One region of the Akkermansia sp. N21116 genome, then DNA from elsewhere that is predicted to be linked to it. Evidence: riboswitches for the same ligand, from Rfam matches in the RefSeq annotation. Region 1 holds a riboswitch; each other region holds the start of a gene.
The links. Region 1 has a riboswitch for cobalamin ahead of QET93_RS06575 (TonB-dependent receptor). Riboswitches for the same ligand answer to the same signal wherever they lie in the genome.

Region 1 (5,314 bases):
AAATCCCGGATGAGCCGGGGCTAGAAGACCGGCAGCCTTGAAAGGAGCCCACGGAACGGCACGGGGCAATTCCATCTCCAAAATGTCATCCCCGTACACGCGGATACCGGCCAATTGTTTCTTGACCTCATTGGAATAGAGGGAATCCTTGACAGCCGGACTCGTCCTCAGGCAAAGGTACAGGATAAAGTCCATCGCCTTGATCGGAGAACCGTCCGAATAGGCAGCCTCAGGAGCCAGATGAAAGTAGATCTTCCTTCCATCGCCGGACACGGCCCAACGATCCGCCAGACCTGGAATAATCTCTTCGGTCTGGGGATGGATGGCAACCAGTTTCATATCTACCTGACCGTACATCGAATAGCCGAAGAAACTAGTACTCTCCGGGCCAAAAGGGCGAAACGTGGAAGGGAACATCACTCCTCCCCAAATATCGATTTCACCGCCTTTCATGGCTCTCGGATCACCAATATCCGGCTGGTCCATACCATCCTGCCAAACGAGTCCTCCCGGCAGTGACGAAGAGGGGAGTATCTGTAAAAAATCACCCGACAGGGTCCGCTTTTTCAACAAATCAAGTTCCCCCGGATCCCCTCCTTCCCTCTTCAATCGTTCAACTTCCGAAGAAAGCCAATGGGCAACCTCCCGATTCCAACGCCCGACAAATCCTTCAAAATACGCGGGCATGCCATCGCGTCCCGAAGCCATGGTCATCTTCCCCGTATCCAGTCCTTCCCTTACATCGCGCGACAACCACCATACTCCTGCCAGGAATACGGCGGCAAATGCCGCAGCCATGATTGACAACCACTTGAGCATCGGGAGATATCATGCGGGAAAAACCGCCGTTCATCCATCAGAAAAAAGAATCCATCCCCGCAGAAGAATCTTCCGTCCGGTCTTCGCCTACCGAACATGAGGATTCCCGACAGGGATGGACCTTTTCAGCAATTCAACAACAATATGAAGAAACGATCTTTAGAACTCAAGGGTAACACCGCCGAACACCCCGATTCCACGGGCCTGCAAGGCACCGAAGTTGTAGTCGTTCGTCACGATGTATTTCTCGTTGAGAAGGTTTTCCACACGGAAATGCAGAGTCATGTTGTCCGTCACTTTATAACGGACAAACCAACGCAGCGTTACATAATCATCCAGATACTTGCCGCCCGATGTCGATGTATCGCAACGGTTGCTGGCGGACAAAATACCAAGACCGGTAGTCAGGCGTTCCAGAGGTGAAACATGGATTTCACCGCTGACCGTATTGCGAGCCGTCCCGAGAAGCTGTTTGCCATCATTATCCTTGGGCATCACGTAGGTGTAGCCAAGGGTGTAGCCGGGTTTCCAGGCGCAGCTGAATTCCCCGCGCAGGGAAGTTTCCACCCCAGTCATCGTGCCATGACTTGTATTTTCCCATGTGGAGAAGGCGGTAGAATAGTCGCCGGGAGTCGTATAACCCGTTTTGGGATTGATCATGTCATTAATACGCGTCCAGAAACCGGTAACCGTCAGGTAATGGTTCTTGACGAGACGCTGTTCAATGCCCAGATCGCCGCCAAGGGAACGGGAAATTTTCAAATCAGGGTTGCCGATATACGACCAGCCTCCTATATTGCAGTTCGCGTAGCGTTCCCATTCGGAAGGAGCGCGGAAACCGGAACCAACGGAACCGAAAATTCGAGTCGGAGAATCTTCACGGCCGTTTACTTTCCATGATCCGGCAAAACGCCATGTAGCATTGTTGTTCCAGATGGTGCTGTGTTCCAAACGGCCGACGGCACTGAAATCCAGATAACGGGTCGGAGACCACATCTGTTCGGCAAACCAGGCGAGATTGCTCTCCATTTCGTCGATATCGACGTAATTATTCAAACAGTTGTAATCCGTACGATCCCAGGCCATGCCAAGGATTGTTTTCCATTCCCTATTCCACGTCAATGCATTACGCCATTCCATCTGAAACTTGCTGTGATCCGTCCAGGAGTTTCCGTCGATCAGGTTATCCTTAAAATGGCGGTCATAGTACCCCATCATGAAGGTAGTCGACCAGATCTTGTTGATGTTGGAATCCAACGTTGCAGTCAACAAGTTGCTGCGCATATCGAAACGGTCGCGCTCAACAGTCGAACCTGTTGCTCCATAAACTAAACTCGGATTGTCCAATTGCGAATCCATCCGGCGGTAGGTCAAGCTCAACTTGTTGTCCTTGTTAATATCATAGGTCAGGCGCAGAGCTTCCTGCCATTGGCGAAAATCACCGTAATTATTGGCTTGTCCCGGATTGGGGTAGGCATAAGGACCGGAAGCCCCCAAATAATGAAGATCGTTTTCGGTCGTTTCAAAACCGACTCCTACAAAATAACCCAGTTTTTTGATTTTGCCCTGAGACGTCACCGTTCCCGTATAGGAACCAAAAGAACCGGCCTCGTTGAAAATGGAAAGGGAGGGTTTGCCCGATCCTTCCGGTGTAGAAAGAGCCAAAACGCCGGCATACGAGTTGTTGCCGTAGACGGCCCCTTGAGGTCCTTTGACAAGTTCCGCGCCACCCAAGTCAAAGAGGCTACCCTGGCCATAAAGTTGTCCAGGGCCGGAACCAAGACTGTCGTACGACATGGCATTACGCACATCGGATACGCGCATGCCGTCGATCATCAAAGATGTACCGCCAGCCAAATTAACACCGCGAACAGTCATGTATCCCATGGATCCACGCTGACCAACACTGCCGTCTTCCAGCATATACACGCCAGGAGTGCGGGCAAGAGCACCGGAAAGAGTTTCAATCCCGCGTTCTTCGAAAGCCTTCGGATCAATAATACTCACAGAGACGCCGGAAGACGTGTATGGCACTCCTACATAGTGGGAGGAAACAGTCATTTCCGGTAAGACGGCGACAGTCTGGGCAGGTACAGTTTTCTGCTCCTGAGCACCGGCTGGCTGGGTTGCCGACTGATTGTCAGCATTCGCTCCGAGAGAGACTTGGCCTGAAGCCACAAGGGCCAGACCGACAGCAATAGCACCCATTTCGAGTGCTTTTCTATAGCATATCATAGTTGTAACGCCTTAAAACCGGTACTTCGCCGGTCAAATAGGACAACTCCCATGGCTGGTTTTCTGGCTTGCGAAAGCATGCTTCCGTTTACAGTTGCGGTACAGCTCCGGATTTTCACCGGTATTCCCCATCTATTGCCTGCCCGTGCCACGGGCTTCCATAGAAGTCTGTGATCCGCTCCATGGCGAACCCATGCCCGCAATCAACACAATTTTGTTCCTAAGGTCAACACCAAATTGAAGAGAGTGTCACTTTACAACATTTGCCGGCACATAATGAGACTTGGGTTCCGACACACCGAATTGCCACCGGACACTCTGAGGCTGGGAAGAAGAAAAGGTTTTCCAGGATACGAATACGGTCACGGTATCGACACGGAACGGACGGTTCGCTTTCCAGGAATACATTTTCCGGACGGGATCATAGGAAGCGGGAACTTTACCCAATCCATTGATCATCATCACAATAGAGTCCGGATTTACATCCCGTTCATTACTCAAATCAATCGATATGACGGGAGCTAGATCCGCAATCACGGCATTGGCAGTAGGCTGAACAGTTTGCATAGGAGGAGGAAGCAATGAGGAAGACATGGAGGCAACCGATATGCTTCCTGCCCCGGAATCGGATACCCCCGAAGCCCCCGATTCTCCCAAAGGATGGAACGTCACGGCATTGGCAAAAATCCTCGGATTGTTGCCAAATACGACGTAACGGGGAATCTGCCAATTGTCCGTTTCATGCAAGGTCTTCCTCTGGACGACTGTCACAGCGCCCACGTAACCGTATGTCGGCAGTTTTTCGATCATTTCCGGCGTATGATACCCTCCGGGATAACAGTAGAATTCAATCGGTACATTAAAATTGGCCTGCAGCCACTCCCGAGACTTGCCGATTTCCCGGTCGATCAGAGTGGAATAGGCTTCCTGCCCCTTACGCTGGACTCGCTTCCATGCCGAGGGGTAGAGATGGCTTGTGGAATGGCTTCCGAGAGTAGCCCCGGCACGCACCATTTCCTTAACCTGTTCAATACTCAACGACGCCCCCCGGCCAGTCAAATAATTGGTATAGGGAAACACCGTGAACGGAAATTCCATTTCCTTCAACACCGGAAAGGCGTCCGTATAGAGGCTTTTCCAGCCATCGTCGACCGTGATCATCACACAATACTCCGGAAGGCGACGGTCGCCATTCTTCCATTCCCTGAATTCTTTCAGGGTAATAACGGGCATGCCTGCATCCTTCAATGCCTGCATCTGACGACGGAAAACAGAGGTACGCATACGCATCTCCGTCACAGGTTTTTCCTCGCTAAAATCATGATAGCACAGGATGGCAACCTGAGTCTTGTTCTGATCCACCGGGATTTGGGATGCCTTGGGTATAACGGGCACTTGGACGGCCTGAGTATTGGCTGGAGCCAGCTCCTCGGGGGATACCGGCACCGCAGTCGGGATATTCTCCTCCGCTACGGGTTCCGCAGTCGGAATATTTTCCGAGGCCGGCACAACGGCTGCCCCTCTACCCTCGCCCCGGGACGGAGCAAGAGACGGAACACCGATGAAAACCCCGGGATCCAGAGGAGGTGGTTCAGAAACAGCTCCCGGACATGAATCGACCGCCAGGACAGTACAAACCATACCCAGTGACAACAACCATCCGCGAACGCTTCGTATCATACGGATGAACTACTATGCCTCCTGTCCGCGATCAATGCTTAATTGCGTGCATGCCAACCGTTGCCAATGGCATTCGGACACCGGCATCACTTGCTGTCGAATTTCAGGATTACGCGGTGAGGACGCCATGCGTCGACTATCTCATTTTCCAATTCCTTCCATGTTCTGCCATCGAGAAGCAACTCAACCGGATTCCCCTTTCCATCGCGCTGGATCTGCTGGAGGTAACGACGCAGATTTTTCATTTCTCCTCCGCCACGATCCATGCGAATAAAGAACACGGTAACCAACAAAACACCGGCTTTCATCCTCATCAAGTCCCGTTCGGAACCTTGAGGGGCACCTTCCTGAGTCAAAATCTTCTCCAAGGAAGGAAGGGAAAGGCTGCTTTTACGGATTGTACGCGGAACGGAACGGGCCGACAAAGCGATGTCATGTTCGTAATCGAACATGCCTTCCTTTTCCGGCATCACCTCCATGTAGGAAGCCAGTCCCTCGTTCAGCCAATAGATTTTGCCCAAGAACTGCATGACCCAATGGGTCATGATATGGATGGGCTTCAAGTAGGAAAAATCCGGAA
Region 2 (5,314 bases), 1.4 Mb from region 1:
TGCAACCCTCCATGGCAGGAGGCCCTCTGATGGACCTCGACGGCAATATCATCGGTCTCAACATCGCCCGTGCCAACCGGGCGGAAACCTTCGCCCTCCCCATCCGCCTCGTTCTGGCAACATACCGGCGCATGAAGCAACAGGCAAAAACTCCATCAAATTCCCCATCGGACGGGATAAGTTCATCGACAAACCCATCTCCACTCCCTACACTGAAACAATGAGAAGACCTCCAATTCCCGGACTCGTCATGGCCGATGGCTGGCTGGCACCCTTCACCCGCCAAATCAAGGACAGACAACGCATGTTCGACTTCCGCCTCAAAGGGATCAGGGAACATTTCGGCACTCTGGAGGAATGCGCCAACGCATACAGGTATTACGGATTCAACCGCGATCCTGAGACCGGAGAATGGATTTATCGCGAATGGGCTCCCGGTGCGAGGGAACTTTATCTCATCGGTGACTTCAACGGCTGGAACCGCACTTCCCACCCGATGACACGCAACAACCGCGGTGTCTGGGAAATCCGCCTGCCCTCCGATTCCCTGATCCACGAACAGAGAGTCAAAGTCCATGTCATCGGAGCCGACGGAGAGCACAAGGACCGTATCCCCGCGTGGATCCATAGAGCCGTTCAAAACCCGGATACCTATGACTTTTCCGGCCAGATATGGGATCCGTCAACACCATACGACTGGCAAACTCCCCAGTTCGACCCCTCGCGCATCGACACACCCATGATCTATGAGGCCCATGTCGGCATGTCGGGGGAAGAAGAACGCATCCACAGCTACCGTGAATTTGCCGACCATGTCCTTCCGCGCATCTCCGCCGGCGGGTATAACACCATCCAGCTGATGGCTATCCAGGAACACCCGTATTACGGTTCCTTCGGCTACCATGTCTCCTCCTTTTTCGCACCTTCTTCCAGATTCGGTACACCGGACGATCTCAAGTACCTCATCGACAAGGCACACGGCCTTGGCATTGCCGTCCTCCTCGACATTGTTCACTCCCACGCCGTCAAGAATGAGGCCGAAGGGCTCAGCAACTTCGACGGTTCCGGCGGACAATATTTCCTCTCCGGTCAACGCGGACACCACCCTGACTGGGACTCGTGCTGTTTCGATTACGGACGCAACGAAGTCATTCAGTTCCTCCTCTCCAATGCACGGTGGTGGCTGGATGAATTTCACTTCGACGGATTCCGTTTCGACGGAATCACCTCCATGCTCTACTTCCACCGAGGACATGAACCATTCGACAACCTAGGAGCCTACTTCGGCCCCTCCGTCGACCACGATGCCGTAGCCTACCTTCAACTCGCCAACACCCTCATCCAGTCCGTCAAGCCGGGAGCAATCGTCATCGCGGAAGACATGTCCGGCATGCCCGGACTCTGCCGCCCCATCGATGAAGGAGGCATCGGCTTCACCCACCGCCTCGCCATGGGCATCCCCGACTACTGGATCAAACTCATCAAAGAAAAGAAGGATGAAGAGTGGCGCATGGGCGATATGTGGTACACCCTCTCCAACCGCCGCCATGGCGAGCCTCATATCGCCTACTGCGAAAGCCATGACCAAGCCCTTGTCGGCGACAAGACCCTTGCCTTCCGCCTCATGGATACCGACATGTACTGGTCCATGAGCAAAGATCAGAAAAGCATCGTCGTCGACCGCGGCATCGCCCTGCACAAAATGATCCGCCTCGTTTCCCTCGCCGCCGGCGGTGAAGGCTGGCTCACCTTCATGGGCAATGAATTCGGCCACCCGGAATGGATCGACTTCCCTCGGGAAGGTAACAACTGGTCCTACCAATACTGCCGCCGCCAATGGTCGCTTGTCGACAATCCCTCTCTGAAATTCGACTTCCTCCGGGAATTCGATAAAGCCATGGTGCATATGGCGAAACAGAGTCGCCTGCTGACCGTTTCCAACGCCTACCCTCTCAACATCGACGAAACCAACCAGGTACTCGCCTTCCGCCGGGGCAAACTGATCTTCATCTTCAACTGGTCCGGCGACAAGGCCCTGCCCGACTATCTCCTGCCCGTTGATGAAGAAGGAGAATGGCGCATCATCCTTGACACCGATGACCTCCGCTTTGGCGGATTCGGGCGTCAGGATAACGCCATCCACCACTTCACCGCCAACGGTAAGCTCTCTCTCTACCTCCTTCCGCGCACCGCCATCGTCCTCCAGCGAACGGGAAGGTAAAAACATCTTTGCTCCGAATCATCACCAACCGTCTCAAATGGTTTTCATCATTTGAGACGGCTTTGTTTTTCCCGTAAAGAAGAAAATACCATCCAACACAGTTGACTTGGAGGCATGATTTCTCTATCACTTTCGCCAAGCAACGGGGAATTCCGTGAGAACCGGAAACAGTCGCGCTGCGGTATCGGGTTACGACTCTTCAAGGCGGTCACACGCTTAAGCCAGTCCCGCAAGGGGTGAAGGCGAAGAGAAGAAATGAAGCCCGGAGTCCGAATATCCGTTATGACCACATAGACTATTCAACGCATGATTGATCCAAACACTCTTCTGAAGAAGGGCTTACCTCCTTGTTTCGCCCTGTCGCCGTCACCCTGGGCACAGACTCTACCGCCATCGCTGACGAACCTTGCCGTTGTTGGTTAAGGGCTTTTGCAACCGACATTTTTTTGCTGGGTCTTCACCTCATGATTGAGGGGTTGCCTTGTCTGATTTCTTTATTCGTAAAACACCCGTTCTTTGAATCCCATTTTACCATGATCCTCCGCTTCTTCAAAACCCTTTGCATCCTCGCCACCGCCAGCCTTGGTACTTCCATGCTCCCCGCCCAGACTCCAATCGACCGGGACGGTCTCCTCATCGTCGCCTTCGGAACAAGCCATCAAAAAGCTTTGACGTCCTACACCAGTACGGAGAAAACACTCACAACCTGTTTCCCGGCAGATAAAACATCCTGGGCTTACACCTCCGACATCATCCGCCACAAGATCGCCAAAGAAGGCCGCCCTGTTCCGTCTATCCAGGAAAGCCTTAAAATGCTCTCGGACAAAGGCGTCAAAACCCTCTGCGTCCAGTCGCTCCACATGGCAGCCGGAGAAGAATTCTCCCAAATGGAACGCACGATTCAGCGTTATCTGGAGCACAATCCCGGGGCATTTGAAAAAGTTTTGATCGGTCGCCCCCTGCTGGAAAGCAACCGCGATATGCAGGAAGTGGTCACCGCCATCCTCACGGAGTTCCCTCAGGAACGCAAGGCAGACGAAGCCATTGTTCTGATGGGGCACGGTCAGAAGGAAGGCCGCGCCGACCTCGTGTTCGCTGCCGTGCAAACCGAGCTTCACCGGAAGGATCCCAAGGCATTCCTGGCCACAGTCGAAGGAACAACGGGGTTCGATTCCATCCTTGCCGAACTGAAGAAGCTCCAGAAACAGGGGCTCAAAACCGTATGGCTGGCACCTTTCATGATCGTTGCTGGCGACCACGCCACGAATGACCTCGCCGGAGACGAAGAAGACTCCTGGGCAAGCGTCCTGAAGAAGGAGGGCTTCGAAGTCAAATTGAACCTCAAGGGACTGGGCGAACTGCAAGGCATCCGTAATGTCTTTCTGCGCCACGCCCGCGAAACGACGGACAACATCCTGGTCGTCAAAAAAGGAATGAAAGAATAAACATCTATGCAACTCGGCACATTTTACGGCGTGGGCATCGGCCCCGGAAACCCAGAGTACCTGACGCTTCGTGCCGCAAGGGTTCTCGCGGAAGTAGACATCATCTTCACAGTAACGGGGCCCAACACGGAAACCAGCATTTCGTCCTCCGTTGTCGAATCGCTGGGAGCCATCAAGGGCACCATCGTCCCCCTGCTCTTCTCCATGTCGCGCGACAAGACGGATCGCGAGCTTCACATCGCTGCCAACGCCATGATTATTGCCCAACAGCTGGAGGAAGGCAAAAACTGTGCCTTTGCCACGCTGGGCGACGCCATGACCTACAGCACATTCGGATATATCCTCAAGTTGTTGCAGACACAAATGCCCGGATTGAAGACGGAGGTCGTACCGGGCATTACCTCGTATTGCACGCTCTCTTCACTCTCCCAAACGGTGCTTGTGGAAAATGGTGAAAGCCTGCGCGTCATCCCGGCATTCCGTGCGGAAATGGTCGATCAGCTCGACTTCCCGCCCAATTCAACCACGGTGCTGATGAAAACCTACCGGAGCCGCAATGCCCTCATCCGCAGGGTACTCAATGAACCCGGCACCCGGATCGTCTATGGCGAACGCCTTGGCATGCCCGGACAATTCATCTCCCACAATGGTGAAGAAATCCTGGAACGTCCCGAAGAATACCTCTCCCTGATGATGGTGAAAAAGGCATGAAAAAAGCCTCTCATCTACCCCCCTGGAAACGTCCGTGGCAGTGGTTCTGGCTCGTGCTGGCACTGGCTTCTTCGCTGGTTCTGATCCAGACGATGCCGTCCGGCAACAACATGAGGGGAGATGAAATGGACATGCCTTCGCCTGCCGCAGCATTCACAGCGGATTCTCCCAACGTCACCCCCAAAAGGCATGGAAAGGCGGCCTCCAATACCATCGCCACCCCTGCCTCCCCAAAAGCTGAAGGCAGTGAAGGCGGCATGATGAAGAAGCGGCACAGCACCTCTACTACCAACAAAGGATGGTGGAGCAAGGTCGAGCGCAAAGCCTCCGTTATTGGCAAGCTCCTGTTGATGGTGTCTATCGCCGCCATGGTCGGCAGCATTGCGGAAGCACGCAAGTGGCATTTGATTTTCGGCTACATCCTCGGGAGATTCTCGCGCCTGATGCGCCTGCCCGCCATCGTCAGCATCGCCATGCCCACTGCCCTGTATTCCAACACGGCAGCCAACAGCATGCTCGTCAGCAGCCATGCCGAAGGCAAAATCGAACACTCGACGCTGATTGCCGGCGGCATGGCCAATAGCTACCTCTCCTACCTGTCGCACTCCCTGCGCGTCATGTACCCGGTTCTCGGAGCCGTGGGCATCCCCGGCGCACTTTATTTTGGCGGTCAATTCAGCTTCGGCTTCCTCTTCATTCTGGGGGTTCTGCTCTGGCACAGACGCAGGATGGCCGGGAAATCGAATACGGATTCCGGTGAAGTGGGCACCACGGATAGCCATAGCCCCTACGAAGCCCCTCTTTCCTGGGGACAAACCGGGATCAAGACCATCCAGCGCGTCTGTACCCTCCTGTTCCGCATGATGATTCTGACGGTGCCCTTGATGCTCCTGGTAGAATGGATGATGAAAAAAGGCCTGTTCGACTTCTGGGAACA
Region 3 (5,314 bases), 670 kb from region 1:
TCATGATGGTGATTGTTTTTGGGTTAGGGGTAAGGGGGAATTGGATCGGAGGAGGGATTCAGTCCAAGGTATCGGCAGTGTCCGATGCATGCCTGACCAGGATTTCTTCGTCGCAGTAGGGGCAGTATTCGTGTTCCCCTTGCAGGTATCCGTGGCGGGAGCATACCGAGAAGAGGGGGGTAACTGTCAGGTAGGGGAGGCGGAAGTTGGTGAGTACTTTGCGAACGAGGTCTCGGCAGGCTTCGGGGGAGCTGATTCCTTCGTTCATGTACATATGAAAGACGGTGCCTCCCGTGTAGCAGCATTGGAGGTCATCCTGGAGGGTGAGGGCCTGGAAAAGGTCGGACGTGAAATTGGCGGGAAGTTGGGAACTGTTCGAGTAGTACCGTTTCCCGACGGGGCCTTGCTGGATAATATCCGGATAGCGCTTGGCATCTTCGCGGGCGAAGCGGTGCGTGGTGCCTTCGGCCGGGGTTGCTTCCAGGTTGTAGAGGTTGCCGGTTTCCTCTTGGAAGAGGCGTATTTTATCCCGCATGAATTCCAGGATTTCCCGGGCCATGGCGATGCCTTGGTCGGTGCTGATGTCCATGGTATCGTTGGAGAAATTCCTCAGGAGTTCATTCATTCCGTTGACGCCGATGGTGGAGAAATGGTTGCGGAATCCGGGCAGATAGCGCCGGGTATAGGGATAGAGTCCGCGGTCATAGAGTTCCTGAATGAATGTGCGTTTTTTTTCCAGAGTGGATTTGGCCAGTTCCATGAGCAGGGAAAGGTGTTTGAAGAGGTTTTCCCTGTTTTGCTTGTAGAGGTAGCCGAGGCGGGCCAGGTTGATAGTGACGACGCCGATGGAGCCCGTCATTTCCGCAGAGCCGAACAGGCCTCCTCCGCGCTTGAGCAGTTCTCTCAGGTCGAGCTGCAGGCGGCAGCACATGGATCTTACGGCATCGGGTTTGTAGGCGCGTTCATCGGGAATTTTATTGCCGTTTTCGTCACGGGTATATTGACTGCCGATGAAGTTCTGGAAATAGGAAGAACCTATCTTGGCGGCATTTTCGAAGAGTAGGGGGACATTGGGGTTGTCCCAGTCGAAATCTTCCGTGATGTTGACGGTAGGGATGGGAAAGGTGAACGGTTGTCCGGTGCTGTCCCCTTCCGTGAGGACTTCGTAGAAAGCCTTGTTAATCAGGTCCATTTCCGGCTGGAAATGTTTGAACGTCATCTTCTCCGGAGATTCAGCCCCTCGTTCCCGGGCAAGAGCGTCAAGCCGGGGATCGTTGATTCCTTCAAGCAGGTGTTTACCTCCGCTGAAGGGGACTTGTTCGCGCAAGTCACGGGGTACCGTCCAGTCGATGGTTACATTGGTGAAGGGAGACTGTCCCCAGCGAGATGGCACGTTCAGGTTGTAAACGAATCCCCGTATGGCTTTTTTCAAGACCTGGAACGAGGGTTGATCTTTGAAGACATAGGGAGCCAGGAAGGTATCGAAGGAGCTGAAAGCCTGGGCTCCCGCCCATTCGCTTTGGAGGATTCCCAGGAAGTTTGCCATTTGTCCGAGAGCTTCCTTCAGATGTTTCGGGGGGCGGCTGTTCACTCGTGAACGGACGCCGTTGAACCCTTCGTTGAGAAGATTCCGCAGGCTCCAGCCGGCACAATAGCCTGTCAGACAGTCCAGATCGTGGATGTGGTAGTCACCGTTGCGATGGGCTGCTCCTTCCTCTTCCGAGTACACTTGGTCGAGCCAGTAATTGGCAATGACCTTGCCGGCGGTATTGTTGATCAGGCCGGCATTGGAATAGGTCGTGTTGGAGTTGGCCGCGATGCGCCAGTCCGTCCGTCCGATGTATTCTTCAACGGTTTGTTTGCAATCGACATAAGTATTGCCGTGGTAAATGCCTCCTATTTGTTCCCGCTGCATCTTGTGCAGGAAGCGGTAGGTGATAAAAGAACGAGCCGTCTCGAAACATCCGCACTTGAACAAGGTTCGTTCGATCAGATCCTGGACTTCTTCTACGGTTACGGATTCACGGGAACCCAGCGATGCGAGGACTCGGACATAGACGAAATCGTCATATTTTGTCCCGGAACTGTGGAAGGCTTTCCGGATTGCTTCCTCGATCTTGTATCCTTGGAAGCTCTCGGATTTACCGTTTCTTTTGATGATTGTGGAGACCATGCGGCGCAGATATTTGAAGGTGGCGTAAAAGACGCATCGCGCGGCATGTACACACGACATCCCCGGGAAGGGGATGGGGCGGGTACAAAAGAAAACAAATACAAAAAAGAATTGCGGAGGTGGGGATAGCTTGGAGGATCCATTCAGATTGCCTTTGCCGACCGGTTGCCGGAATTCCGATTCGTACGCGCATCCTTTCGCGAGATGGTGATACTATGGTTGCCCAGGTCGTCTTCTGGCTTCCGGTTCTTGACCATATTTTTCGGGATGAACTTCCCACTTCCTCTCGGGAGCAGTGTCCACTCCGGGATCAACCGGTTACAGCGGCGCGTCCGCGACGGATTTTCACCGTCTTCCGTTACCTGTGCTGGAACGGTTTCTACATCAATCAAGCGCGAGGATGCAAGAGAATTTTCTCATTTTGTATGTAAATATTATCATACATACAATATATTGTAGTCTATAGAGAAAACCTGACTTGAATTGTGTGAGGCGCATTTGGCGGTTTTATCGAAGTATGAACAACCGGATATTCGGGCGTAGGATAGGGATGAAAATCCGCTCCAAATGGGTCAACGCCTGTTCGGTACAGCAGAGTCCTCTTTCGATGGCGTCTTGAAAAAGAGAAGGGAAGGCTCCGTGTCCTCAATCGTTTTTATTATTTTTTGGATTTCGACGATTTTATCGAATTGCTTCTTCTGAGCATATTGGGCTTGTTGCTGGAGAATTGTTTTCAAATAAGCCTGCTTGATTTGTTCTCCCAGCTGCTCTTTCTGAATTGTGTAGGCCGTGGCAAGGCGGAGAACTTCCCGGGGAAGCTTTTCTTCCTTGACCGGAGAATCGGGAGATTTGACGATATCCTGGATCAGTGTAACGGTGGCGAAGTCCTGTTTCTTGACATATTTCTGCTGGAGTTTCTTGAGAGAGGCGATGTATTTGTTTCTCAGGATATCACTGCGAGAATGGAACATTTTTGAGAACTCCGGCATGAGCGGGAGTGAGGCCGCCGGTGGAACGGCATCGTTGTAGAAATTGACGTTGTTGATTTTCATCGTACCTTTCATGATATGAAAGTTTCCGAATGCTTGACCGAACTGGGCTCCAGTGAGAGCCGGATGTTTTGGATCCCAGTTTGTGATGGAACCAGTCAGTAAATCGTTGATGTAGATGGAAAGGGTATGTGCGGACAAATCGGAAACGATGCAAAATTTGATCCATTCGTCCGACTGAAGATCCTTGATTGTTAAACCGGTATCGATGGATTTGACATTTCCGGTTTCCTCTCCACCAAAGGAAACGGCTCCGTTGATCATGTTATAAAGGTAAAGCTTTCCTTTATTGTCAAATTGTAATTGAAGAGAATAGAAATTAGCGTTGTAGTTTTGACTATTGAAATAATGGTGATTATTCGAATACAAGCTCAGAATTGTTTTTCCGTTATTGTTATCGCAGGAGAGGTTTTTCACGTCGAAACTGACTGTGAAATTGGAGGGGAAATCGGTAATTTTTTCGGCAAACGGTACCCTGCCAGCACCAAAAGAGGCATAGTCGTCACCGGGATTGTATCTGAATAGCGCATACCATTTGGTAGCTTTAATTTGAGCCCCGTCCGGTGTGTATTTCCATGAATAAACGGGTGTGGCTGCCTCGGATATTGCTATGGCAAAGAGGAAAATAAATAGGAGGGGGAGTCGATTCATGGATAAACGATTTATGGTTGATCTATTTTTGAAGAAAACGTTTTATGGACGACCAATAGTCATTTTTTCTTTATTGTCATAAAGAGTTCAGTGGGAGATGTTTCCTCGATTGTTTTTATTATTTTTTGGATTTCGACGATTTTATCGAATTGCTTCTTCTGAGCATATTGGGCTTGTTGCTGGAGAATTGTTTTCAAATAAGCCTGCTTGATTTGTTCTCCCAGCTGCTCTTTCTGAATTGTGTAGGCCGTGGCAAGGTGGAGTACTTCCCGGGGAAGCTTTTCTTCCTTGACCGGAGAATCGGGAGATTTGACGATATTCTGGATCAGTGTAACGGTAGCGAAGTCCTGTTTCTTGACATATTTCTGCTGGAGTTTCTTGAGAGAAGCGATGTATTTGTTTCTCAGGATATCACTGCGCGAATGAAACATTTTTGAGAATTCCGGCATGCGCGGCATCTTTGAGAAGAGTGAGGCCGCCGGCGGAACGGCATCGTTGTAGAAATTGACGTTGTTGATTTCCATCGTGCCGTTCAGAGATGAGGTGATTCCGAACACTTTTCCGAATTGGGCGCCCGTAAGTGCCGGATGTTTTGGATCCCAGTTTGTGATGGAACCAGTCAGTAAATCTTTGATGTAGATGGAAAGAGTGTGTGCGGACAAATCGGAAACGATGCAAAATTTGATCCATTCGTCCGACTGAAGATTCTTGGTCGTTAAACCGGTATCGATGAATTTGGCATTTCCGGTCTTGTCTCCGCCAAAAGAAACGGCTCCATGTAACCTATTATAGAAATACAGTTTTCCTTTTTCGTTGAATTTTAATTCTAGAGGATAATCGGTAGTATCGTTATTGAGATACAGACTCAAGAGTGTTTTTCCTTGGCTATTGATATTGGAAAGGCATTTTATATCGAATCTGACAGTAAAACTGGCAGGGATCTCGGTAATTTCCGTTTTAAACGGAGTATTCCCGAATCCGAAAATGGCAAATTCATCACCTTTTGTATACTTGAATGAACTAAGCCATCCGGGGGCGTTGATCTGTGTCCCATCCGGTGTGTATTTCCATGAATAAACGGGTGTGGCTGCTTCGGATATCGCTATGGCAAAGAGGAAAATCAAGAGGAAGGGGAGTCGATTCATGGATAGACTATGTTATGGTTTATTTCTTTCTTAAGAATACGTCTCATGAACATTTAACAGTCATTTCTTGTCTGTTTTCATAAAAAGTTCGGATGGATATGTTTGTTCGATTGTTTTTATTATTTTTTGGATTTCAGCGATTTTATCGAATTGTTTCTTCTGAGCATATTGGGCTTGTTGCTGGAGAATTGTTTTCAAATAAGCCTGCTTGATTTGTTCTCCCAGCTGCTCTTTCTGAATTGTGTAGGCCGTGGCAAGGCGGAGTACTTCCCGGGGAAGCTTTTCTTCCTTGACCG

Region 2: linked by a shared signal. The riboswitch ahead of QET93_RS11605 (sirohydrochlorin cobaltochelatase) and the one ahead of QET93_RS06575 (TonB-dependent receptor) in region 1 are both predicted to bind cobalamin.
Region 3: linked by a shared signal. The riboswitch ahead of QET93_RS09170 (ribonucleoside triphosphate reductase) and the one ahead of QET93_RS06575 (TonB-dependent receptor) in region 1 are both predicted to bind cobalamin.

Annotation. Positions count from the first base shown of each region.
Region 1 is NZ_CP139035.1:1,700,520-1,705,833, reverse strand. It holds gene QET93_RS06580 (ABC transporter substrate-binding protein) at 1-798, opposite strand, end outside; gene QET93_RS06575 (TonB-dependent receptor) at 979-3,027, opposite strand; cobalamin riboswitch at 3,090-3,222, opposite strand; gene QET93_RS06570 (polysaccharide deacetylase family protein) at 3,304-4,734, opposite strand; gene QET93_RS06565 (hypothetical protein) at 4,821-5,314, opposite strand, start outside.
Region 2 is NZ_CP139035.1:3,057,383-3,062,696, forward strand. It holds gene QET93_RS11595 (trypsin-like peptidase domain-containing protein) at 1-224, shown strand, start outside; gene QET93_RS11600 (alpha amylase C-terminal domain-containing protein) at 221-2,221, shown strand; cobalamin riboswitch at 2,320-2,521, shown strand; gene QET93_RS11605 (sirohydrochlorin cobaltochelatase) at 2,755-3,666, shown strand; gene cobI (precorrin-2 C(20)-methyltransferase) at 3,673-4,377, shown strand; gene QET93_RS11615 (hypothetical protein) at 4,374-5,314, shown strand, end outside.
Region 3 is NZ_CP139035.1:2,370,867-2,376,180, reverse strand. It holds gene nrdD (anaerobic ribonucleoside-triphosphate reductase) at 1-4, opposite strand, end outside; gene QET93_RS09170 (ribonucleoside triphosphate reductase) at 59-2,173, opposite strand; cobalamin riboswitch at 2,381-2,560, opposite strand; gene QET93_RS09165 (hypothetical protein) at 2,746-3,873, opposite strand; gene QET93_RS09160 (hypothetical protein) at 3,933-5,018, opposite strand; gene QET93_RS09155 (LamG-like jellyroll fold domain-containing protein) at 5,079-5,314, opposite strand, start outside.